One region of the Pusillimonas sp. ANT_WB101 genome, then DNA from elsewhere that is predicted to be linked to it. Evidence: predicted binding sites of a transcription regulator. Region 1 holds the regulator's gene; each other region holds the start of a gene.

Region 1 (5,189 bases):
AAATTCTTACGTCCTTGGCGGGTATTGACGATGCAGGGCGTCTTGCCGACACCATCGCTGCCCACCTGCCGCTTAAGCTCGAGCAAAAACAATCCATGCTTGAGGTCGTCGGCACCGCCCCACGCCTTGAAACCCTGTTGTCGCAACTCGAATCCGAGATCGACATACTGCAGGTTGAGAAGCGCATTCGTGGCCGTGTCAAAAAGCAGATGGAAAAAAGCCAGCGCGACTACTATCTCAATGAGCAAGTAAAAGCCATTCAGAAAGAGCTGGGCGAGGGCGAAGATGGTGCTGACATTGAAGAGCTCGAGAAAAAAATCGAAGCTGCTCACTTGCCGAAAGAAGCCCGCAAAAAGGTAGACGCTGAGGTTAAAAAACTTAAGCTCATGTCGCCCATGTCTGCCGAGGCAACCGTGGTGCGCAACTACATCGACACCGTCATCAGTCTGCCATGGCGCAAGAAAAGCCGTGTCAACAACTCTATTACCAACGCCGAGCAGGTGCTTGACGCGGATCACTACGGCCTAGAAAAGGTCAAAGAACGCATTATTGAGTACCTGGCCGTGCAGCAGCGCGTTGAAAAGCTCAAGGCGCCCATTCTCTGTCTGGTAGGGCCTCCTGGGGTGGGTAAAACCTCGCTGGGCCAGTCCATTGCACGTGCCACCAACCGCAAGTTCACGCGGATGGCCCTGGGTGGCGTGCGCGATGAGGCAGAGATCCGCGGTCACCGTCGTACCTACATTGGTTCCATGCCAGGCAAAATTCTGCAAAACATGTCCAAGGTAGGGGTGCGCAACCCGTTGTTCTTGCTCGACGAAATCGACAAGATGGGTGCAGATTTCAGGGGCGACCCATCGTCGGCATTGCTCGAGGTGCTTGATCCTGAACAAAACCATACGTTCCAAGACCACTACATTGAGGTCGACTTCGATCTGTCCGACACCATGTTTGTGGCCACGAGCAACACGCTCAACATACCGCCGGCGCTGCTCGACCGTATGGAAGTCATTCGCTTGTCGGGTTACACCGAAGACGAAAAAGTGCATATCGCCTTCGATCACCTGCTGCCCAAGCTCATGAAGAACAACGGCGTGCAAGAAGGCGAGCTCAGCATCGAAGAGTCTGCCATTCGTGACATTGTGCGTTATTACACTCGCGAAGCAGGTGTGCGGGCGCTCGAGCGCGAAATCAGCAAAATCTGTCGTAAAGTGGTCAAGCGCTTGCTCAGCAAAAACCCGGTCGTTGCCAAAAAGAAAGCCAAAAGTCAAACAGCTCAGCCCGTTGAGCATGTAGATGTCACGGCCGAAAACCTGGCAGACTTTCTTGGTGTGCGACGGTTTAGCTATGGCCTGGCCGAAAAAGAGAACAAGGTCGGTCAAGTTACTGGTCTGGCCTGGACTGAAGTCGGTGGTGATCTGCTCACTATTGAGGTTGCAGACATGCCGGGTAAAGGCCTGGTGCAGCGCACCGGTTCATTGGGCGACGTCATGAAAGAGTCCGTTGAAGCTGCGCGTACCGTCGTGCGGTCGCGTGCCCAAAAATGGGGCATCGGCAACACGGCCTTCGAAAAGCGTGACCTGCACGTGCACTTTCCTGAAGGGGCAACACCCAAAGACGGGCCGTCTGCAGGTATTGCCATCACCACTGCCATGGTATCGGCGCTTACTGGCATCCCAGTGCGCGCAGATGTGGCCATGACGGGTGAGATCACCTTGCGCGGCGAAGTGCTCCCCATCGGTGGCCTGAAAGAAAAGCTGCTGGCGGCGCACCGTGGTGGCATCAAAACAGTAATGATTCCTGAGGAAAACGTCAAAGATCTCGCCGAGATCCCAGACAACGTAAAGAACCACCTCGAAATCATTCCTGTGCGCTGGATCGATCGCGTACTTGAAGTGGCACTCGAAACCATGCCAACGCCGTTGTCTGACGAAGAAGTGGCTCGTCTGGCGGCAGAGGCCGCGGCAGCGGCTCGCGCCAACCCCGTTACCGATGTTGGGTCTGATGGTTTGATCAAGCACTAATCGATCACACTGCAAGCCTGAAACCTCGTCCTGCAACTGAACAACATGCCTGTTTGGACAATGTCCAAACAGGCGTAAATTCAGGGCAAGGCGGGGTTTTTTTGCGTCATAAACCGCAGGGGCAATCAGGACATTTACGGATGGATATTGCCTAGCTTCAAGCGCGTGGGGCAGTAGGGCGCGACATTAAAGTAGTGTCTCCTGCAACAATAGCCTAAAGCTTCCGATGTCAACGCAAGCCACTGATTACGACAGCCCCTGGAAAGAGGCGCTTAATTACTTTTTTGAAGATTTCGTCGCGTTACTGGCGCCCGAATTGCATGTGCTTATTGACTGGTCCGTCGCACCGGTGTTTCTTGATACAGAGCTGCAAGCCCTTGCCCCCGACTCGCCAAATGGTCGTCGCTATGCTGACAAACTCGTCAAGCTGCATCGTCTTGATAATGGCCAGGCCTGGGTTCTGGTGCATGTTGAAGTTGAAAGCGGCCCGCCAAGCGGCACAAGCCTTGCCCAGCTGGCTCAACGCATGTTCACGTATTTTTATCGCATATGGGACCGCTACGTGCGACAGAAAATGGTGGGCGTGGGTTCTTCAGACCGAATCGAGCTTGAGGCCAGGAATACTTCGTTTTATAGCCTGGTCATTCTTACTTCAAGCACAGGCGGGCCATCCGTATTGGTGCACCGTCAACGTCTAGGCAAATGTCAAATGTGTTTTCGTTTTCCCGTCGTACACTTGCGCCGTTGGGAGGATGACAGAGTGTCATTGGTTGATCTTGCGGCGCTCAATCCGTTTGCTTTAGTGGTAATGGCCCAGCTAGATGCCCAGGCGCATCATGGCGCAAGCGAGCGCTTGTTGACTAAAGTCAGGCTTATTCGCTTGCTGTTTCAGCATCGTTACGATCGCCGGCGCATCCAGCAGCTATTCCGCATTATCGACTGGATAATGTGTCTTCCCAAAGATCTTGAACCGGCCTTTGAACAGGCCGTAGGAGCAATAGAAACGGAGCTTAACATGCCTTATGTAACTAGCATCGAACGTTTGGGTGAGGCCCGTGGCCTGCAAAAAGGTCGTGAAGAAGGACGTCAAGAAGGCAGAAACAGCGCCGCACGGCTGCTGTCAGCAATGCTTGAGCGCCGGTTTGGTCAGTTGCCGGCGTGGGTAGCTACCCGCATTGCGCAGGCAGATACTGCAACGCTTCAGGGGTGGGCACTTAAGGCGTTGGATGCCGAGCGGCTTGAGGCGGTTTTTGATTAATGCCAGTTAGGTACGATGTGCACCCGACAATAATAAAAATATATGTTGGCATCATTACCGTGCGCGCGTTGCATTGGCCGTAGCTAAATAATCTGTGCATACAGCGGGCGCTGTAGGCCGGGCAAGCTGCCCGTTACAGCGCCAAGTAAGGCGTGCAAGTTTGCTGAAGCGCCAAGTAATTACTGCAGCGGCGTGCTGCGAATTAACCCAACAGCAATCCCTTCCAGAGAAAATTCGTCATCAGAGCTTACGTTAATAGGCTCGAAATCGGGGTTTTCAGGCAGCAGTTGTATATGGCGGCCGTGACGCGAAAACCGCTTAACCGTAACCTCATCACCCAGCCGTGCAACGACAATCTGGCCGTTTCGGGCTTCAGGTGACTTGCGTACCGCCAGCAAGTCGCCATCAAGTATGCCTGCATCACGCATACTTAGGCCGCGCACCCGTAATAGGTAGTCTGGGGTTTGGGTAAACAAAGAAGGTTCGATACCGACTTCACGCTCAACGTGTTCAGCCGCCAGTATGGGGCTACCCGCGGCCACACGCCCGACGAGCGGCACCAATAGCGGCGCAAAGGCTCTGGAAAGCGAAGAGCCGCCCAAATCGGCAGCGAGGCCCCCGACCGGGCCTGTTTCGGTAAGCCGGATTCCGCGTGACGCGCCAGGAGTTAGCTCGATAGCTCCTTTGCGGGCAAGCGCCTTAAGATGATCTTCGGCAGCGTTGGGCGAGCGGAAACCCAGTACGCTGGCGATTTCGGCACGCGTGGGTGGAAAACCCGTGCGTATGATCTCGCTGCGGATCAAATCGAGTATTTGTTGCTGACGAGCGGTGAGTTTGACGGCCATAGTCTTCCGAACTGTATTTTTATACAGTCTGAATTCTGCAACATATTTGCCGGAAGATCAAGCGACATAAGGGTTTTAAGCGGTTTTGGCCCGTTTTGACCGCGTATCTCTTGGCATTGGCCAATTAAAGCGGGTTTTACAGCGGCCAGAGTGGACTTAAAACAAGTAAATATATCGTGAATACGCCTTGAATCTGGCCGGAATTCATCAGGCTAAAGTGCTAATTAAGAACGAAGTGGATTCAATTTGCGCACGCCAACAAAATGCTCCGACGGCATGCGTGAACTGACCCCCAGAAGCTGGACGGCTTATGACGCCTGGAGAGAAATTAATCTTCTGGACACGAAGTTAAGAGAAAACGTTTAACTTCGCAGGGCTCGAGCTGATTTGAGCTGATCCACCCCAAGGATTGGATCTGTGTCCAATTTTGGGGTGTGGCTCACTGCATGAGACGGAGCATTTGGGAAAGCATAGAGGGCCAGGCCGCTACTTCGCGGTGTACTGGCCCCAGGGCTAAACGACTAGGCGATAACCGCCGCAATCGCTTTGGCCACGGCATCAATATTGCCGCTGTTTAGTGCAGCAACGCAAATACGGCCACTGCTGACCGCGTATACACCGTGTTCTTCGCGCAGACGATCAACCTGTTCGGATGTCAGGCCGGAATACGAGAACATGCCGCGCTGCTTCAGGACGAAGTCAAAGTCCTGGCTGACGCCATTCGCCTTTAGCTTTTCGACCAACTGAGTTCGCATAGTGCGGATGCGATCACGCATGCTTGCAAGCTCTGCCGTCCAGACATCATTAAGCTCAGGCGTGTTTAGCACCGACGCCACAATTTTGCCGCCATGTGTAGGTGGGTTGGAGTAGTTGGTGCGAATAACGCGCTTGAGCTGACTGAGCACGCGTGTGCTTTCTTCTTTGGACGAGCATACTAAAGTGAGCGCACCCACGCGTTCGCCATACAGTGAGAACGACTTGGAGAAAGACGAGCTGATCAGCATGGTGAGGTCGCTGTCAGCAAACAGACGCGCAACAGCAGCGTCTTCTTCGAGCCCGTCACCA
Region 2 (5,189 bases), 220 kb from region 1:
CGGCCCGCTGCATTGGGCACCGCCCTTCTAACTGCTTGTCCTCTGCCCGCTTCCGCTCTGGCTGCCCCTCCTTTTCGGCAGCTTCGCTTCTCGCTGCAACCGTCTGGTCGCTTCTCCTCTGCCCACATCCTCTGTGCCCACTTCCCCTCGGATTGTGTTCTCTCGGATCGTCTTCCCCCTGATCGTTACTGCTCTGGCGTCCTTCCCTCCGGCTACCTATTGGCCAATCACACGTTCGGTAAATAAGAGCAGCATCGCTACACATAGCCGGAACATACCCGCTTTTGCTATATACTTATACGTTTTTTTAAACTTGTAGGCTTATCCTTAGCCCTACGACTTTCTGGCTTTCCGTGTGCCTTGCCTTGGCGCAGAAGTCTTTCACCAAGGAGTGCTGACATATGCAGGGCCTGCACCTCACCGCAGATCTGTACCTATGCGATTGCGACCTCTCGCTGCTCACGCAGGCTGGGCCTCTCGCCGACATGTGCCGAGGGCACACTCTTGACGCCGGCCTTACGCTAGTGGCTGAAAAATGGCATACCTTTCCCGACTTCCAGGGTGAACCTGGTGGGGTAACAGGCATGCTGCTGCTGGCCGAATCCCATTTGGCGCTGCATACCTGGCCTGAACGCCAAGGCGTCACGCTTGACGTGTATGTATGCAATTTCATGGGTGACAACTCGGCCAAGGCCGAGAAATTAATGCAGACACTGGTTAACGCGTTCAAGCCAGCCAAAATGCAGCGCGAACGCCTGCTGCGTGGCGACGAACATGGCCCAGGTACCAATGGCGAACTTGTTTTTGAAACCCTTACGCCCACAGCCAGTTTTGGTTTCCGGTTTGCAGAGCGTACGCTCTCGCTGCAAACCAATTACCAACACCTCGAGTTGCTGCGTTCTGACGATCTGGGCCACACGCTGCGTCTGGACCAGCGCTTCATGACCTCGGAAGCAGACGAGTTCTTCTACCATGAAGCGCTGGTGCATCCTGCTGCCATGGCGCACCCCGATCCGAGCAAGGTATTGATCATCGGAGGCGGCGATGGTGGCGCACTCGAAGAGGTGCTTAAGTACCCCTCGGTCACTGAAGCCACCCTGGTCGAGCTTGACGGCCAGGTTGTCGAGATCGCTCGCGAGCACTTGCAGAGCATTAACCGAGGTGCGTTCGACGACCCGCGTGTCACCGCGCACATAGCAGATGGGGTTCAGTTTCTGGCGCAAACCCAGCAACGGTTCGATCTGGTTCTGCTTGATCTCACAGATCCCGACACACCTGCCGGTCCGCTGTATACCGAAGCGTTCTTCAAGGAATGCAAGCGGGTGCTGGCCCCCGGCGGTGCTGTTGTTTTGCACCTGGGTACGCCTTTTCATAATCCTGAACAAGTTAAACAATTAGCGGGCGAGCTGTCTGCGGTGTTTGATCAGGTACATGGATACGGCGTGCATATCCCCCTGTACGGCACCTACTGGGCGCTGGCCATTGCTTCAAACGAACTAAACCCACTGGCGCCCGGCCGCGACCAGATCCAGCAGCGTCTCACACAGCGCGGCATTGGTGATCTTCAGTATTACAACGCCGACATCCACGGCGCGCTGTTTGCCTTGCCCAATTTTTACAGGGCCTTGATGCCACAGGCCTGAGCAGGCCCTGGGCAGTTTAAAAAAAGCCCGCAGGCGCAATACCTGCGGGCTTAACAGCCTGATCCGCACACAGATCAGGCAGCACTGGCTGTCAACCGGTCAAAAACGCCGGTCGCTCGCGCTGCTATCGATTGGCATCAAAAAAGTCTTTAACCTCGCGTTCCGCCACTTCGCGGGTGCGGCCGTATCTTTCCTGGATCAGGCCTGCAAGCTGTTCGCGGTTGCCATTAATTTGAGTCAGCTCATCGTCGGTTAGATCACCCCAGGCGGCTTTTGCCTTGCCGGTAAGCTGTTTCCATTGTCCTTCCAGTGTGTCTTTATTCATATATACCTCCGTGTTTAGCTGAGCTTTTACCGTAGCCGGTTCAAGCAGAAGCCTCAAGCGCTAACTATCAACAAATGTAACAAAGGCGATGAAAACCCTTGAGGATCGGGCTACATTTCCTTAACACTCCTAGCGGTTTGTAACGGAGACATTACTGAATAATAGCTGTTAAACTGTATATACGAACAGTAATCAACACCCATAAACGGCTTATGCAGCCCTCGTGCGGCATTAATCCGGGTTTCCGTGCATGCGCCCACCTCCGCTAAGCAATCCCTGGTATTACCTTGATAACTTCGAGCGCGTGCTGCGCTGGGTGGCTGGTCGCTATGCCGATCTGTTGCTACCCGACGAACATGCATTTATTGCTCAGTTTCTGGCACTTGCACCAGGGTCTCGCGGCTTGCTGGTACGCATGATTATGCGCAAAGGGTTATTGTTTCGGGCCAGCAAACTTTCCTACACAGAAATCGGCGACCCCGGCCCGGCTGCGCATGCCCTCATCGACCATCAATGGCTAAACAATGACCCGCTCGTTACTGTTGATGAGCTATGCGGGCAACTTACCCGCAACGAAGTCATGGCAATGTTTGGTACAGCGCTAACGGCAGCAGGTGCGCGTAGCGCCAAAAAGCCCGAACAAATCGACGTGTTGTGCAGCCACTTTCCAGAAGCGCAACGTCACACGCAATGGCACAGTGTCCACCCAAGCAGCACCTTGCCACAGCTACGCCATGACACACTCTACGCACTTAGCCCGCACATAATCGCCCTGTGCGATCGTTTCAGGCTTATGTTTTTTGGCAATTTACGGCAAAGCTGGACAGACTTCGTGCTGGCTGACCTGGGGCTATATGTTTTTGAGCAGGTCAGTTTCCCGCCATCGGCCAGAGCCTTTCAGGCGCGTCAAGATATCGACGACTACCTTTATCTGCATTACTGTCGAGAACAATTTGACCAGGCCAGCAACAGCGAGCAACAAGACGCGCTTTTCCACGCATTGCCTAACGACGCCTACCAGAACGAATGGCTGGAAACACGCCGTGCCCGACTGCTGTATCACATGGGCAAGCACTATGAGCGCCAACAAAATTGGGCCAGCGCTGGGCAGTGCTATCAGCGTAGCAGCCACGCTGAAGCACGACAACGCCTGGTACGTGTGCTCGAACGTTCAGGGCAAAGCAACGACGCGCTCGCACTGGCTCAATTGTCGTTGCAGGCGCCGCACGACGAAGCCGAGCAGCAGCAAGTGCTACGCATGCTGCCGCGATTACTACGCCAATGCGGGCAGCCGGCAGCTGCCCCTAAACCTGCCAACATCACGCGCATCGACCTAGCGCTGCCGCTACATGCAGAAGGCCCGCGCGTCGAAGAGGCAGTAAGACAGCACTTGCACAGTGACGACGCGCCCGCGTTCTATGTCGAAAACACCTTGATCAACGCCCTTTTCGGGCTGCTTTGCTGGGACGCCGTTTTCGCTGCCGTACCAGGGGCTTTTTTTAACCCTTACCAGCGCGGGCCCGCCGACCTGCTGCGCAGTGGCTTTCACCAACGCCGCCAATCGCTGTTTGACGTATGTTTGGGGCAGCTTGATAACGAGCGTTACCTCGACACCATACGCAGCAATTTCGCTCGCAAGCAGGGCATACAGTCACCTTTCGTGGCCTGGCAAGCCATTAACCCGGCCTTGCTTGATCTGGCCTTGTCATGCATGCCACCGCAACACCTCAGGGTGGTGTTTGAGCGCCTGCTGCGTGATATACCCGGCAATCGTTCGGGCTTGCCCGACCTCATTCAGTTCTGGCCAAATCAGCAGCATTATCAGCTTATCGAAGTAAAAGGGCCTGGAGACCGGTTGCAAGACAACCAGATCCGATGGCTAAACTATTGCGCTGCGCACGGCATAGACGCCATGGTATGCCACGTTCAGCGAGTGGCAGCTTGAGCTATACCGTCTCTGTGCGTGCACTGTGCGAGTTTGCCGCCAGGCATGGCGACCTTGACCTACGCTTCACGCCATCACCCACCGCACTCGAAGGCATAGAAGGGCACGCGCTGGTGCGTGCCAAAAGGCCGGTCACGTATCAGTCAGAAGTGAGTGTGCAGGCAAACTGGGGTGCGCTTCTGGTGCGTGGGCGAGCCGATGGCTATGACGCAAGCGTGCCCCAGGTTGAAGAGATAAAAACCTATCGGGGCGACCTGAACAATATCCCCGACAACCACAGATCACTGCATCAGGCGCAAGCTCGCGTTTATGCCCATATGCTTTGCGAGCGCGACAGTCTGGCCGAAATACAGGTTGCCGTGGTCTATTACGACGTCGACCAGGGTCATGAAACAGTAGTGTCTGAAACCCTCAAGGCCGACTACCTGCAGCACTTTTTTGAATCGCTCTGCCGTTGCTTTGCCCAGTGGGCCGCGCAACAACTGGCACACCGAGAGAACCGGGATCTCTGGCTAGCTACACTGCGCTTTCCCCACGCAGCGTTCAGGCCGGGGCAGCGTCAACTGGCCGAACATGTGTACAAGGCTGCCCGCCAGCAACGCATGTTACTGGCACAGGCGCCTACCGGCATCGGCAAAACCATAGGCACGCTATTTCCCATGCTCAAAGCCTGCACACCTGAGGGCCTGGACAGGGTGTTTTTTCTTACCGCCAAAACCTCGGGACGACAGCTTGCCCTTGACGCCCTTACGCTGTTGATCAAAAACAATGGCAACGTTGACGACACGGCATGCACCACCTCAGCGCCGTCGGTGCGCGTGCTTGAACTAGTGGCACGCGAAAAAGCCTGCGAGCACCCCGACAAGGCCTGCCACGGCGCTTCGTGCCCGCTGGCACAAGGGTTTTATGATCGTCTGCCCGTGGCCCGGCAAGACGCCGCGCGCCACGGATGGCTCGACCAATCAAGCCTGCGTCGCATTGCGCTAAAACATAAAATTTGCCCCTACTGGATGAGCCATGATCTCGCGCAATGGGTAGATGTCGTCGTCGGTGACTACAACTATTACTTTGACAGCAGCGCCCTGCTCTACGGCCTGACCGAAAGCCGCCAATGGCGGGTTGGTTTGTTGGTTGATGAGGCCCATAACCTGCTCGAACGTGCCCGTACCATGTATAGCGCCAGCCTGAGTGCCAGTACGCTGCAAGCAGCAAAACGCACAGCACCCACTGAGCTGAAACGCAGCTTTTCTACGCTAACGCGAGCCTGGAACCTGTG
Region 3 (5,189 bases), on a different contig from region 1:
TTCAAAGGGCGCCGCCGACTGGCAAAGCATAACAGCCAGGCTACTCAATGGCAGAGCGTGGTTAGACGCCCAAAAGCTTGATCTGAACCGGCCAAGCAAGGTGTTGCTGCATGTAGAAGGCCTGGAGCTGCAAGAGCTATTTAAGGTTTACCCTGCAGAAGGCTTGGCAGGAACAGGTATCATTGACGGCCAAATACCAATACTTTTTCAGCAAGGCGAGGTATATGTTGAAGCTGGCCAACTGCAGGCGAGAAGGCCGGGCGTACTGCAATTTCGCAACGAAAAAATCCAAGATTTAGGCAAAAGCAACCCAGCAATGCGCCTTGTTGCCGATGCTTTGGAAGATTTCCATTTCAACGTGTTAAGTAGCGCCGCCAGTTATGAACCATCGGGTAAGCTGTTACTCAATATTCGTTTGGAAGGGAAGAACCCCGATATTGAAAAGGGTCGGCCCATCCATCTAAACATCAACCTGGAAGAAGACATCCCGGCGTTACTCGCCAGCATTCAACTTAGCGGCAAGGTCAGTGACGTTATCCAAAACCGTATTCGGGAACGCCTCGAAAAACGCTAATACAGGGTGAATTTATGCGTGCACATCTATTTTCAATTATTTCTTTACTTGCTTTGCTCACTAGCGCCTGCACCCCTACGGTGCAACTGGCAATGCCCACTGATCCGATCACCATTAACCTGAATGTAAAAATTCAACATGAAATTTACATTAAGGTTGATAAAGAGCTTGATAACATTCTCGACAAATCTAGCGGCTTATTCTAAGGAGCGCATCATGAATTTTCGTAAATTTTTAATGCCTGTACTATTGGCGACCAGCCTTGTAAGCACGACAGCTTTCTCTATGGACCTTAGCGGTGCCATGAGCAACCTTGGCCAGGCGAAATCCACTGGTCTTTTGGGTGAAAAGCCCGATGGCTATTTAGGCGTTGTTGCGCCACAAGGCGATGCTGCTGAAATTGCCCGCCTGATCAATGATGCTCGTCGCGCCGAGTATCAAAAACTGGCCAAAGACAACAAAATCCAGCTCTCTGATGTAGAAACCATGGCAGGCAAAAAAGCGCTCGAAAAAACGCCCGCAGGCCAGTACATTCAACTGAACGGCAAATGGATCAAGAAGTAGCCGATTGGGTATTCCGGTCACGATAGGCCGGGACAAACGGTCATCTTCACCAGAACACGCCGTCGATAACGCGAGGCTGTAAAAAAACTGTTCGGCGGCACGTTAGCGAGCGAGACGTTAGCGATCGGCGCGTCGCGCGTTAATGGTCAATTAAACGGATGCAGGGGGAATGCAGACAATATCTTGGGCTACTTGGCGCGTAGTGGATGTCAATGGCCATTATTTTTGACCCACTTGGAGGTGCGGACAAAATCTTGGACTATTTGGGGAGTGTTTCATGTATTTGCATGATGATCGCATGAGGGCGGTACAGCTATACATCAAGTACGACAAGCGCACGGCGCCAGCTATTTGGAAGCAAAAATTAAATAATTTGAATTTGCTGCATCCAAATCGTTCTTTCCTTCGTATATGTATAGGTAAGGCACTTTGACCTACGTACTAGAAAGGAATAATGATGAAAACAGCACTTCGTTCAATAGCTCTGGCATCAATCCTGGTGACCGCTTCGGTCGGTATAGCTAATGCCGCCAACACTCATGCTTCCTCGTTGTCACGCGCTCAGGTTGTCGCCGAGCTTCAAGCAGCACAACAATCTGGTGAAATTCTCGGGGATGAGGTTTCTGTATACCCCATGATCCCAGACGGCCCCGACAAGAGCCGCGCTCAAGTTGTAGCCACACTGGCAGCAGCACAAGAAGCAGGTCACGTTCTTGGAGATGAGGCATCTGTGTACCCCATGCGCACTCACGGGTCAGCCAAAAGCCGCACCCAAGTTGTGAATGAGTTACATGCTTATACGTCTAACCATTCGAAGTTTATCGAGCACTAATACGTTGTTGCCCCGGCTGCCTCTCGGGGCAGCCGGGCAAGTCGGAACGCATGCTTGAGGCACTCACTACCCATAACCGGGAAGCTACTCGGACGACACCGAAGACCGGTTGCTAAGGGGTTGGCGTGGTGGCCCGCCCTTCCAGCGGCGTACGACCCGCTGAAAAATCAACGCATTGGGTATCTGCAAGAGCGCACCCGGATGTTCTTCTGAGCTGTCCCGCAGGGTGACATATAACAAGCTGATATCCACGACTTCACCTTTGGCACCCGGCTTTTCTGCCGTATCCAGAATCTCTACATAATCGCCCAAACGAAACGGGCGCGCAGTAAAAATCAAGATGGCGCAGAAAATGTTCGAGAGCACGCTCCAGGCCGCGAAGAAAGCCACGGCACCCACTGCCGCAAAACCCGTAAAAGCCGTCCACAGCACCGTTCCGGAAACGCCCAGCAGGCCAAGCACCAGCAACGCGGCAGTTGTCATAATGATCCAGCGCACAATCGTTGCGGTGGGCTTCATCAAATGCACCGGCAAGTCGTAGTGCACACTGGCACGATGCAAAATACGCCCCAATCCCCGCTGCAACAGCCAGGCCCCAAGCACGATAACCAGCAACTGGATGATTAAAACAAGCGTACCCAGCCATTCGTGGGTCCAGGCAGGAAAATATGGCGTCAACGTGGCAAGCATGGAATGGCTCCAGGAAGAACAAGCTCAGGCAGGAACGCTATTCTAGTCGCCGCCGCCTGACAACCCAATATCCGTTGTCGCGCGCGCCACCTGAGGTTTTACGGAAGCTGAAAGCGCAACAATCATAGGGCCTTCCTTGCCAATACGAGGTGCGCGCATTTACACTGTACGTTTACACAGTCAAAATCAGAGCGCTACATATCCTACAACAAGGCTGTTTCAATCTTTGCCGGCCTCCGTTAACTGATTAGCCCCAGCTCAGCCTTGCGTGCGGTGGCACTAAAGCCCGCTTATTCGATATCTGCAGCAACCCATTTCACTCAGGAAAAAGCGCCGTCAATTTATATGTTGTCTCGGCCACCATCAAAAATATTCGAATTTACCCATGCCCAGAACCTCACGCGTCACGCGAGCCACACAAGAATATGCCTACCCCGATCACCTGCGTCAGTGCCTCGAAGGCTTACCATCTTCGCCAGGCGTCTACATATTCCATACCGATGATCTCCAAGGCATGCCGCTGTACATCGGCAAGAGTGTCAATATTCGTCAGCGAGTGATGTCACACTTCAGAACACGTGAAGAATTTCGCATGCTGCATCAAACACGGAAGGTAACGTTTATACCAACAGCTGGTGAGATTGGTGCGTTGCTGCTGGAAGCCCGCATGATTAAAGAACGCCAACCACTGTTCAATCAAAAGTTGCGCAGCAATAGGCAGTTATGTTCACTACGGCTACGTGACGGCAAGGCAGAGGTTGTTTATTCACGTGATATGGACTTTTCGGTCGAATCAGATCTGTATGGTCTTTTTCGCAGTCGCACCGCCGCACTAGATAAGCTGTATGAATTAGCGAATACTCACCGTCTATGCCACGGGATAATAGGGTTAGAAAAGTTGCCGTCAGATCGCAAATGTTTCCGCGCGTCGATCACTCGATGCGCGGGTGCATGCTACGGCATGGAAAGTTTGGCCGACCATACCAGCAGATTTAACGCAGCGCTCGAAAAACTGCGTGTGACATGTTGGCCGTATCCCGGTGCGGTCGGTTTGGTTGAACGTTTTCAAGGCACGACGCAAATTCATATAGTGCGCAATTGGTGTTATCTGGCGACCGTAGGCACTTCTGACGAAGCCGCTAAGCACGGTAAAGTCAGCGCGGGGTTTGATGCTGATGGTTATAAAATTTTATGTAGCGCTATTTTAAAAGAATCCGTCGAAATCATGCCTCTTTGAAGTCTGTTAGAAAGCCAACACACTTTATCGAACAGCCCTCCCCATTTATTTGCATTATGTACACTGCCAGTACAATTCCGTCTCGGCAAACGTGCACAACTGCGTTGCCCAAGAAAACATCCGGCAGCTGCCCAACACCCCTGGACAGCCGTCCGCTGGTACGCTGCGCCCAACCCTGTGCTGACAGCAAGCCTGGAATCGACCCGACCCACCCGGTACTGTTGCGTCGTTCCGATACCTATTTCATGTGTCTCAGTACAAAATTCAACATAGGTACTTCATGTTCAAGCGAGTCAATATAATTACCGGCCTTGTAGCCAGCGCCCTTATCAGCGCAGCCGGCTTCGCCCACGCCGCTTACCCCGAACGACACGTCAGTTTGATTGTGCCGTTTCCTCCCGGACAAGCTACAGATATTTTTGCCCGTATGGTTGCCGAAGAGCTGGCAAAAGAATTCGGGCAAGCTGTCATTGTCGAGAACAAGGCAGGCGCAGGAAGCAATATTGGGATGCAGTATGTCGCCCGGTCCAAACCCGATGGCTATACCCTTGCTGTTGGCGGTAGCGCCGGTGCTGTCAACCAAACGCTGTACAGCAAGCCTGGCTATTCTTTGAAAGAAGACTTCATCCCTGTAGGTGGAATCTTTACCGTACCGCTGATTTTCCTGGCCAATCCAAAAAGCGGTATTAATTCTATGGCAGACCTTATCGCGCAGGCCAAAGCCAAGCCAGACGAGCTTGCCTATGCCAGCGCCGGCATAGGTGGCACGCAGCATTTGTCGGCAGAGATGCTCAAGTCTGACGCCAACATTGAGCTGCGCCATATACCTTACAAAGGTAGTGGCCCTGCCCAGGCTGATTTCCTGGGCAACCATGTGCCGCTAATGGTCGACTCTGTTACGGCAGCCCTGCCAAATGTGCAATCGAACGCGGCCGTGCCGTTAGCCGTTACCACACGCGAACGTGTGTCGCAGCTGCCAGACGTACCTACCGTCGCTGAATCGGGCTATCCCGGTTTTGAAGCAGTCGGCTGGGCAATGATCTTCGCGCCTGCCGGCACGCCTGACGATGTACTTAAGTATCTTAATCAGAAAATCAACGCCATCCTTAAATCGCCCGCAATGGCCAACGCGCTCAGCGCACGCGGCGCCCAACCACTCGTCTATTCGCCGGAAGAAGGCAAGCACTTCGTCGCCGAAGAAATCGAAAAATGGGGCAAGGCTGTGAAACGTTCGGGTGCGTCTGTCGATTAACCAGCACTGAGATCATAGCTGCCTGTCGGCTCATGCCGGC
Region 4 (5,189 bases), 690 kb from region 1:
GAGCCAACGACCGTAGGGTTAATGCCGGAACAGTCCCGATTTGAGAAGCCATAACAAACTACTGTGACTTCATCCAGCAAAAACCACGTTTGCATCGAGCATTTATAAAAGAGTTCAAAAAAAATTTAGGTAAATGATGTAACTTCATAATATAAATGCGTTTTCTTTGATATCATCATTCCCATCAAGAACCGTTTTCGACGCTGCCATGCCAATCAAGAAACCTATTTTTCGCCGCTTTCTACCTTTTGCGCTGGCCCCGCTATGCATGGCCTTTGCCATCGGCATAACTGCACAAGCCAAAAATGGCGAAGACGCCAGTGTGCAGCTCAAGGCCGACCTGCATAAACCCCACGTCGTCCATCGTCAAAATTTGCGCCCTATCGTTTATGAGGGTTCAGTCTCTGTTGTGCGAGCAAGCCTGCAAACTGAACAAAACGATGTCATTATCCGTCGGCCTGCCCATGCTAATGAAAGCCAGTCGTCCGCGCTGAAAGCCGCGCTGCGCTCCGAAGTGGCGTTTGTGCAAGACCTCGAAAGCGCTTCCGTGCTGTACGACAAAAACAGCGATGAAGTACGCCCTATTGCGTCAATTTCAAAACTGATGACTGCGCTCGTGGTTGCAGAGGCCGGGCAGCCCATGGATGAAATACTGCAGATCGCTGATGCCGATGTTGACCGGCTGCGCAATTCTCGCTCGCGTCTGCGAGTCGGCACTGAGCTCAGTCGGGCCGATATGATGCACCTCGCGCTCATGTCGTCCGAAAACCGGGCCGCCCATGCGCTGGGCCGTTATTACCCAGGCGGCATGCCCGCATTTGTACGTGCCATGAACGACAAGGCTCGCGCACTGGGTATGCGCAGCACATACTTCGTCGAACCCACAGGCCTTTCAAGTGACAATGTTTCATCACCCCGCGATCTGGTCAAGCTTCTGAAGGCTGTCAATCACCAGCCCATTATTCATCGCTACACCACCGATGACCAGTATCAAGTGGCAGTGGGCAAAGGCCGAACGCTCGTCTATAACAATACCAACCGACTGGTCAAAAACTCTGACTGGAACATCCGCATATCAAAAACAGGCTTTATTAATGAAGCTGGCGAGTGTCTGGTTATGCTTACGCGCATCGACAACCGCGACGTCGCCATCGTGCTGCTGAACTCTTCGGGCCATTACTCACGCATCGGTGACGCCGTGCGCATCCGCAATCTGGTTGAAAACAATGGCGGGCACACCGTGGCCATGCTTTAAAGCGCCACCCCAGCATGTGTATCGCTTACCTGGCCATTGGCACTCACCCTGACTGGCCCTTATTTATCGCTGCCAACCGCGATGAATTTCATCATCGCCCCACAGTGCCGGCACGCCCTGACACACTGGGGCCTGGCATTATTGCGGGCATTGATCTGCAGGGGCAAGGTAGCTGGCTGGGCATGACAAAACAAGGTCGGTACGCGCTTATTACCAATTATCGTGATCCAGCGCGTCTAATACCTGATGCCCCAACACGGGGCCAGCTCGTCAGCCGGTTTTTACAAAGCGACATGACACCGCAGGCTTACGCGGGGCAAGTACAGCGCGGTAGCCAGGCCTACAACGGGTTTAATCTTATCGTCGGAGATCTTCACGACGCGCGCTATGTCGGCAACCGCACAGGGCAGGCACAACCCGTCAGCCTTGAGCCTGGACGCTATGTGCTGTCCAACCACTTGCTGGATACCCCGTGGCCCAAGGCGCAACGGTTGCGTAACGCGCTCGATGCATTCCCGGTAAACATGCTTGAGCGTTCGTTAACCGAGGTGTTCGAAATACTTCAAGACGAGACGACAGCGCGCGACGACATGCTACCCCGCACCGGACTTAGCCTCGAACGCGAACGCCTGCTAAGCAGCCCCTTTATTGTGAGCGCCGAATACGGCACAAGATGCTCTACCGTTATTGCCGTGCATGCCAGCGGTCAGGCGCTATTTAGTGAGGTCAGCTACACACCTGCCGGCACTATTGCACGGCGCCACGACTGGCCCTGTGACATCTGCCCACAAGAAACCAGCGACCACCAGGTAGCCAGCTCCACCCACAATTAGTTGCCATGCATTAGCACAGCCAGGGTTAATAGCACACCATGTCACTTGGACGACGTTTGACGGACATTTGAATCATGGCGTTGATGCCATGGATAGGTACAATTAAAAATGCCTGGGGCCGCCTGCAACGCAGTCATGGGTGCTGCAATGCTTAAAAACAGCAGTGCCCACCCACGCCAGGCCTGATGTCTACTTACGGAGAATGAAATGCTCAAGACACGCACTAGAAATCACGCCCTTTCAAAAGCAGCGGCAAGCCTGTGCCTGGTCATTGGCGCGCTCGCCTCCACTGCAGCCTGGGCGCAATTGCCCCCGACACAAACCCAGAACGGCGTTGAATACGTAAGTGGCGGCATAGGCAAAGAAGAGTCTGATGCCTTTAAGGCCGCACAGTCGCAGTACCCACTGGCGCTAACTTTTGCCAGCCAGGCTCAAGGCAGCCCGGCTGTCGCCTATGCAGGCAATGTCCAGGTAGTCGTGCGGGACGAGCATGACGCCAATGTGCTTAACGTCACGTCTCCTGGCCCACTTTTTCTGGCCCGATTGTCGCCAGGCAAGTACAAGGTATTTGCGACCTATGAGGGCGAAACACAGTCAAAACAGATAACCATTGCCTCTGAAGGCAGTGTAGACATCAGGTTTCTGTGGAAGCGCCCCGCCTCAGGCGCAGATTGATTCCCCCACTGCCCAGCGTAGCTGTGGGGCCCAAGTCTGCATACTACTTGTTGCCCCGGCCTGAAGGCCGAGGACTCTTGTGGTGTTCAGAAGCAGTAGTTAATGCACTGTTTTACGAACGGGCCGGCCCTGCTCGGGTGCCGTCAGTTTTTGCTGCAGCATGCCCAGGGCCTCTTCCCAACTACGCAATGGCACACACGTTTGCAGCCGCATCACTGCCTGACTAATCAGTGCCTCGTGCAGTTCGTGCCCCACGCCTGAAGCCACATCAAGCGTGGCATCGCCTTTAAGCTGACCCAACCGGGTCAAGGTTGCTTCTACCTCATCGGCAGAAACCTGCTGGTCATCTGCGCCATGAAAAAAATGCAGCATGGTAGTGGGTGGTACTTTGTCAGGCATTCGAGCATACAGCCCCGAAAAAGCCAACACGCGACCCGCCAACCCCGAATGGGCGTGGGCGGCCTCAAGGGCTACAGAAGCGCCTTGCGAAAACCCCGCCAGTGCTGTGTGCTCTCCAGTCAGGCCGTAGCTTTGCTGAAGTGCGGCGATCTGCCCGATAAGCGTGGGCAACACCTGAGCGACATGAGCCGCGTAATTGCCCACATCGATTTCTTGCGGCTTGATCCAGTAATACGTGGAAGCCTCATCTGCAGATTGCGTATCAGCACCATGCGAGTCTGCCGACCACTTCTCTCTGGCATAGGGCAGCACAATCATCGCTGCCGGAAACGCTTTCCCTATAGCCTCAGCCAACGGGAAAAGCTGTCGGGGGTTGGCAGATTCACCATGTAACAGAACAAAAAGCAGTTGTGGTTTCTGGTTGCGGGGCATAAAAACAAAAGGCTCGGGTACACCGGGCTTCGCAGCCGTTGCCATATACATCTCCTTGTACAGCCTGCTTCAGATGGCTTTAAAGAATAGAAGCAGGGTGTTTAATGAAAATTGTACGCCAGAAACAATGAAATCTCCCGCAGCTAAACGCAAAGCGTTATAGCGGGGGGTTTCTCGTTTCAACTTTTTGACCCTGCCCGTTAGGCTAGGGTGGGGAATGCGCTCGCAACATGTTCAACACTTGCCCCTCTTTTTACAGAACCATACAGGCCTTGTACAAGGCAGGTAGCAGGCAAAGAAGGGCCTGACTGATATCCAGACGCCGATTCGCCTATCATTGATTTATACTGTATATTTAAACAGTATAAATACTGCCTGTCTGCAGATATGCCAGGTCTTACTCATACCTTGCACTGCCCATACCTGCGAGGCCCAAACTGCCCAACTACGGCATAAAGCCTATGACAACCTTGCTCTCACCCGTCTTGCAGCACCCTGAACGCATCCATCCTGCATTGTGGCGTGGCTCGCAATTATTTCATGGCCCAGCCACCACAGTACGCACCGGCTTTGCCACACTAGATGACGAGTTGCCCGGTAATGGCTGGCCGCTCGGCTCGCTCATAGAAATCATGCCCAGCCAGCCCGGCTGCGGCGAGCTTCGCTTGCTGCAACCCGCCCTGGCCGCTCTTGATGCAGAACGCAGCATCATGCTGGTCAACCCCCCATATAGTCCCCATTTTCATTGCTGGCTTAACTGGGGTCTTGATACGCACAGGCTGGTCTGGATTCGTCCGCAAACCCCGGGCGACACACTGTGGGCAGCCGAGCAAGTCCTTAAACACAACGCCTGTTCTGTTTTGCTTTGCTGGGCCAGCCAGGTACGCCAGGCCTCTTTGCGTCGTTTGCACCTGGCTGCCCGACAAAGTGGTGCTCTGTTCATTATGCTGCGCCCCCCACTTGCCGCCCAACAGGCCAGCCCTGCTCCACTGCGCCTTATTTTGCAGCCGTCCATGCAGGGCGCTGCCATTCATATTGTCAAACGCCAGGGCCCCATTTGCGACAAACAACTACCCATCACTTTTTACCCAGACCCCGCCCCACACGCCACCACAACTCATCATGCCACTCTGGATCAGCCTTTATCTGCCGACGCACAGCCTGGACATCAGCTTCCCGAACTGGTCCGCTGACACCATGGCTGCCGTGCTCGACAAAGGCCGTATTCTTTTGTGTACGCCAGCAGCCGAGAAACAAGGGGTGCGCCCAGGCACAAGTGCAGACACCGCCCGCGGGCTGGCCTGCGGCATACAGCTGTTCAGCGACAATCCCCATGCACGGCGCCGGCATTTACACGACACGGCCCTGAGCTTGCTGCAATACACACCCAATGTCAGCTTTCTGGAAGACCAGGCCATACTGCTTGAAGTCAGCGCCAGCCTCAGCCTGTTTCGTGGCCCACGCACGCTTTGTCATCGCATCCACGCCACCTTGAGTAATCAGGGCGCACGCGCGCGCCTGGGCATGGCACCCAGCGCTTTGGGTGCATGGGTGCTTTCGCGTCAGCCGTCAGGTCAACGTCGCGTGCTCACCAC

What was found. Region 1 encodes LexA, which represses DNA repair genes until DNA is damaged. Its sites were predicted from a motif close to ACTGTATNNNNATACAGT; they were not measured.
Region 2: a site for LexA is predicted at 2,141-2,158, ahead of FQ179_RS06985 (VRR-NUC domain-containing protein). Genes of this name have one in related genera too.
Region 3: a site for LexA is predicted at 2,824-2,841, ahead of cho (excinuclease Cho). Genes of this name have one in related genera too.
Region 4: a site for LexA is predicted at 3,941-3,958, ahead of imuA (translesion DNA synthesis-associated protein ImuA). Genes of this name have one in related genera too.

What each region holds. Positions count from the first base shown of each region.
Region 1 is NZ_VOAY01000001.1:1,331,661-1,336,849, reverse strand. Features, by position in the region: gene lon (endopeptidase La) at 1-2,021, shown strand, start outside; gene FQ179_RS06070 (hypothetical protein) at 2,248-3,279, shown strand; gene lexA (transcriptional repressor LexA) at 3,459-4,124, opposite strand; gene FQ179_RS06060 (amino acid aminotransferase) at 4,646-5,189, opposite strand, start outside.
Region 2 is NZ_VOAY01000001.1:1,548,875-1,554,063, forward strand. Features, by position in the region: gene speE (polyamine aminopropyltransferase) at 402-1,643, shown strand; gene FQ179_RS06980 (CsbD family protein) at 1,768-1,968, opposite strand; gene FQ179_RS06985 (VRR-NUC domain-containing protein) at 2,219-3,913, shown strand; gene FQ179_RS06990 (ATP-dependent DNA helicase) at 3,910-5,189, shown strand, end outside.
Region 3 is NZ_VOAY01000002.1:244,923-250,111, forward strand. Features, by position in the region: gene FQ179_RS10070 (YdbH domain-containing protein) at 1-574, shown strand, start outside; gene FQ179_RS10075 (YnbE family lipoprotein) at 589-780, shown strand; gene FQ179_RS10080 (YdbL family protein) at 791-1,138, shown strand; gene FQ179_RS10085 (DUF4148 domain-containing protein) at 1,596-1,970, shown strand; gene FQ179_RS10090 (mechanosensitive ion channel domain-containing protein) at 2,055-2,660, opposite strand; gene cho (excinuclease Cho) at 3,046-3,897, shown strand; gene FQ179_RS10100 (tripartite tricarboxylate transporter substrate binding protein) at 4,178-5,149, shown strand.
Region 4 is NZ_VOAY01000001.1:640,591-645,779, reverse strand. Features, by position in the region: gene pbpG (D-alanyl-D-alanine endopeptidase) at 209-1,255, shown strand; gene FQ179_RS03105 (NRDE family protein) at 1,270-2,088, shown strand; gene FQ179_RS03100 (carboxypeptidase regulatory-like domain-containing protein) at 2,296-2,763, shown strand; gene ypfH (esterase) at 2,863-3,639, opposite strand; gene imuA (translesion DNA synthesis-associated protein ImuA) at 4,056-4,787, shown strand; gene FQ179_RS03085 (DNA polymerase Y family protein) at 4,717-5,189, shown strand, end outside.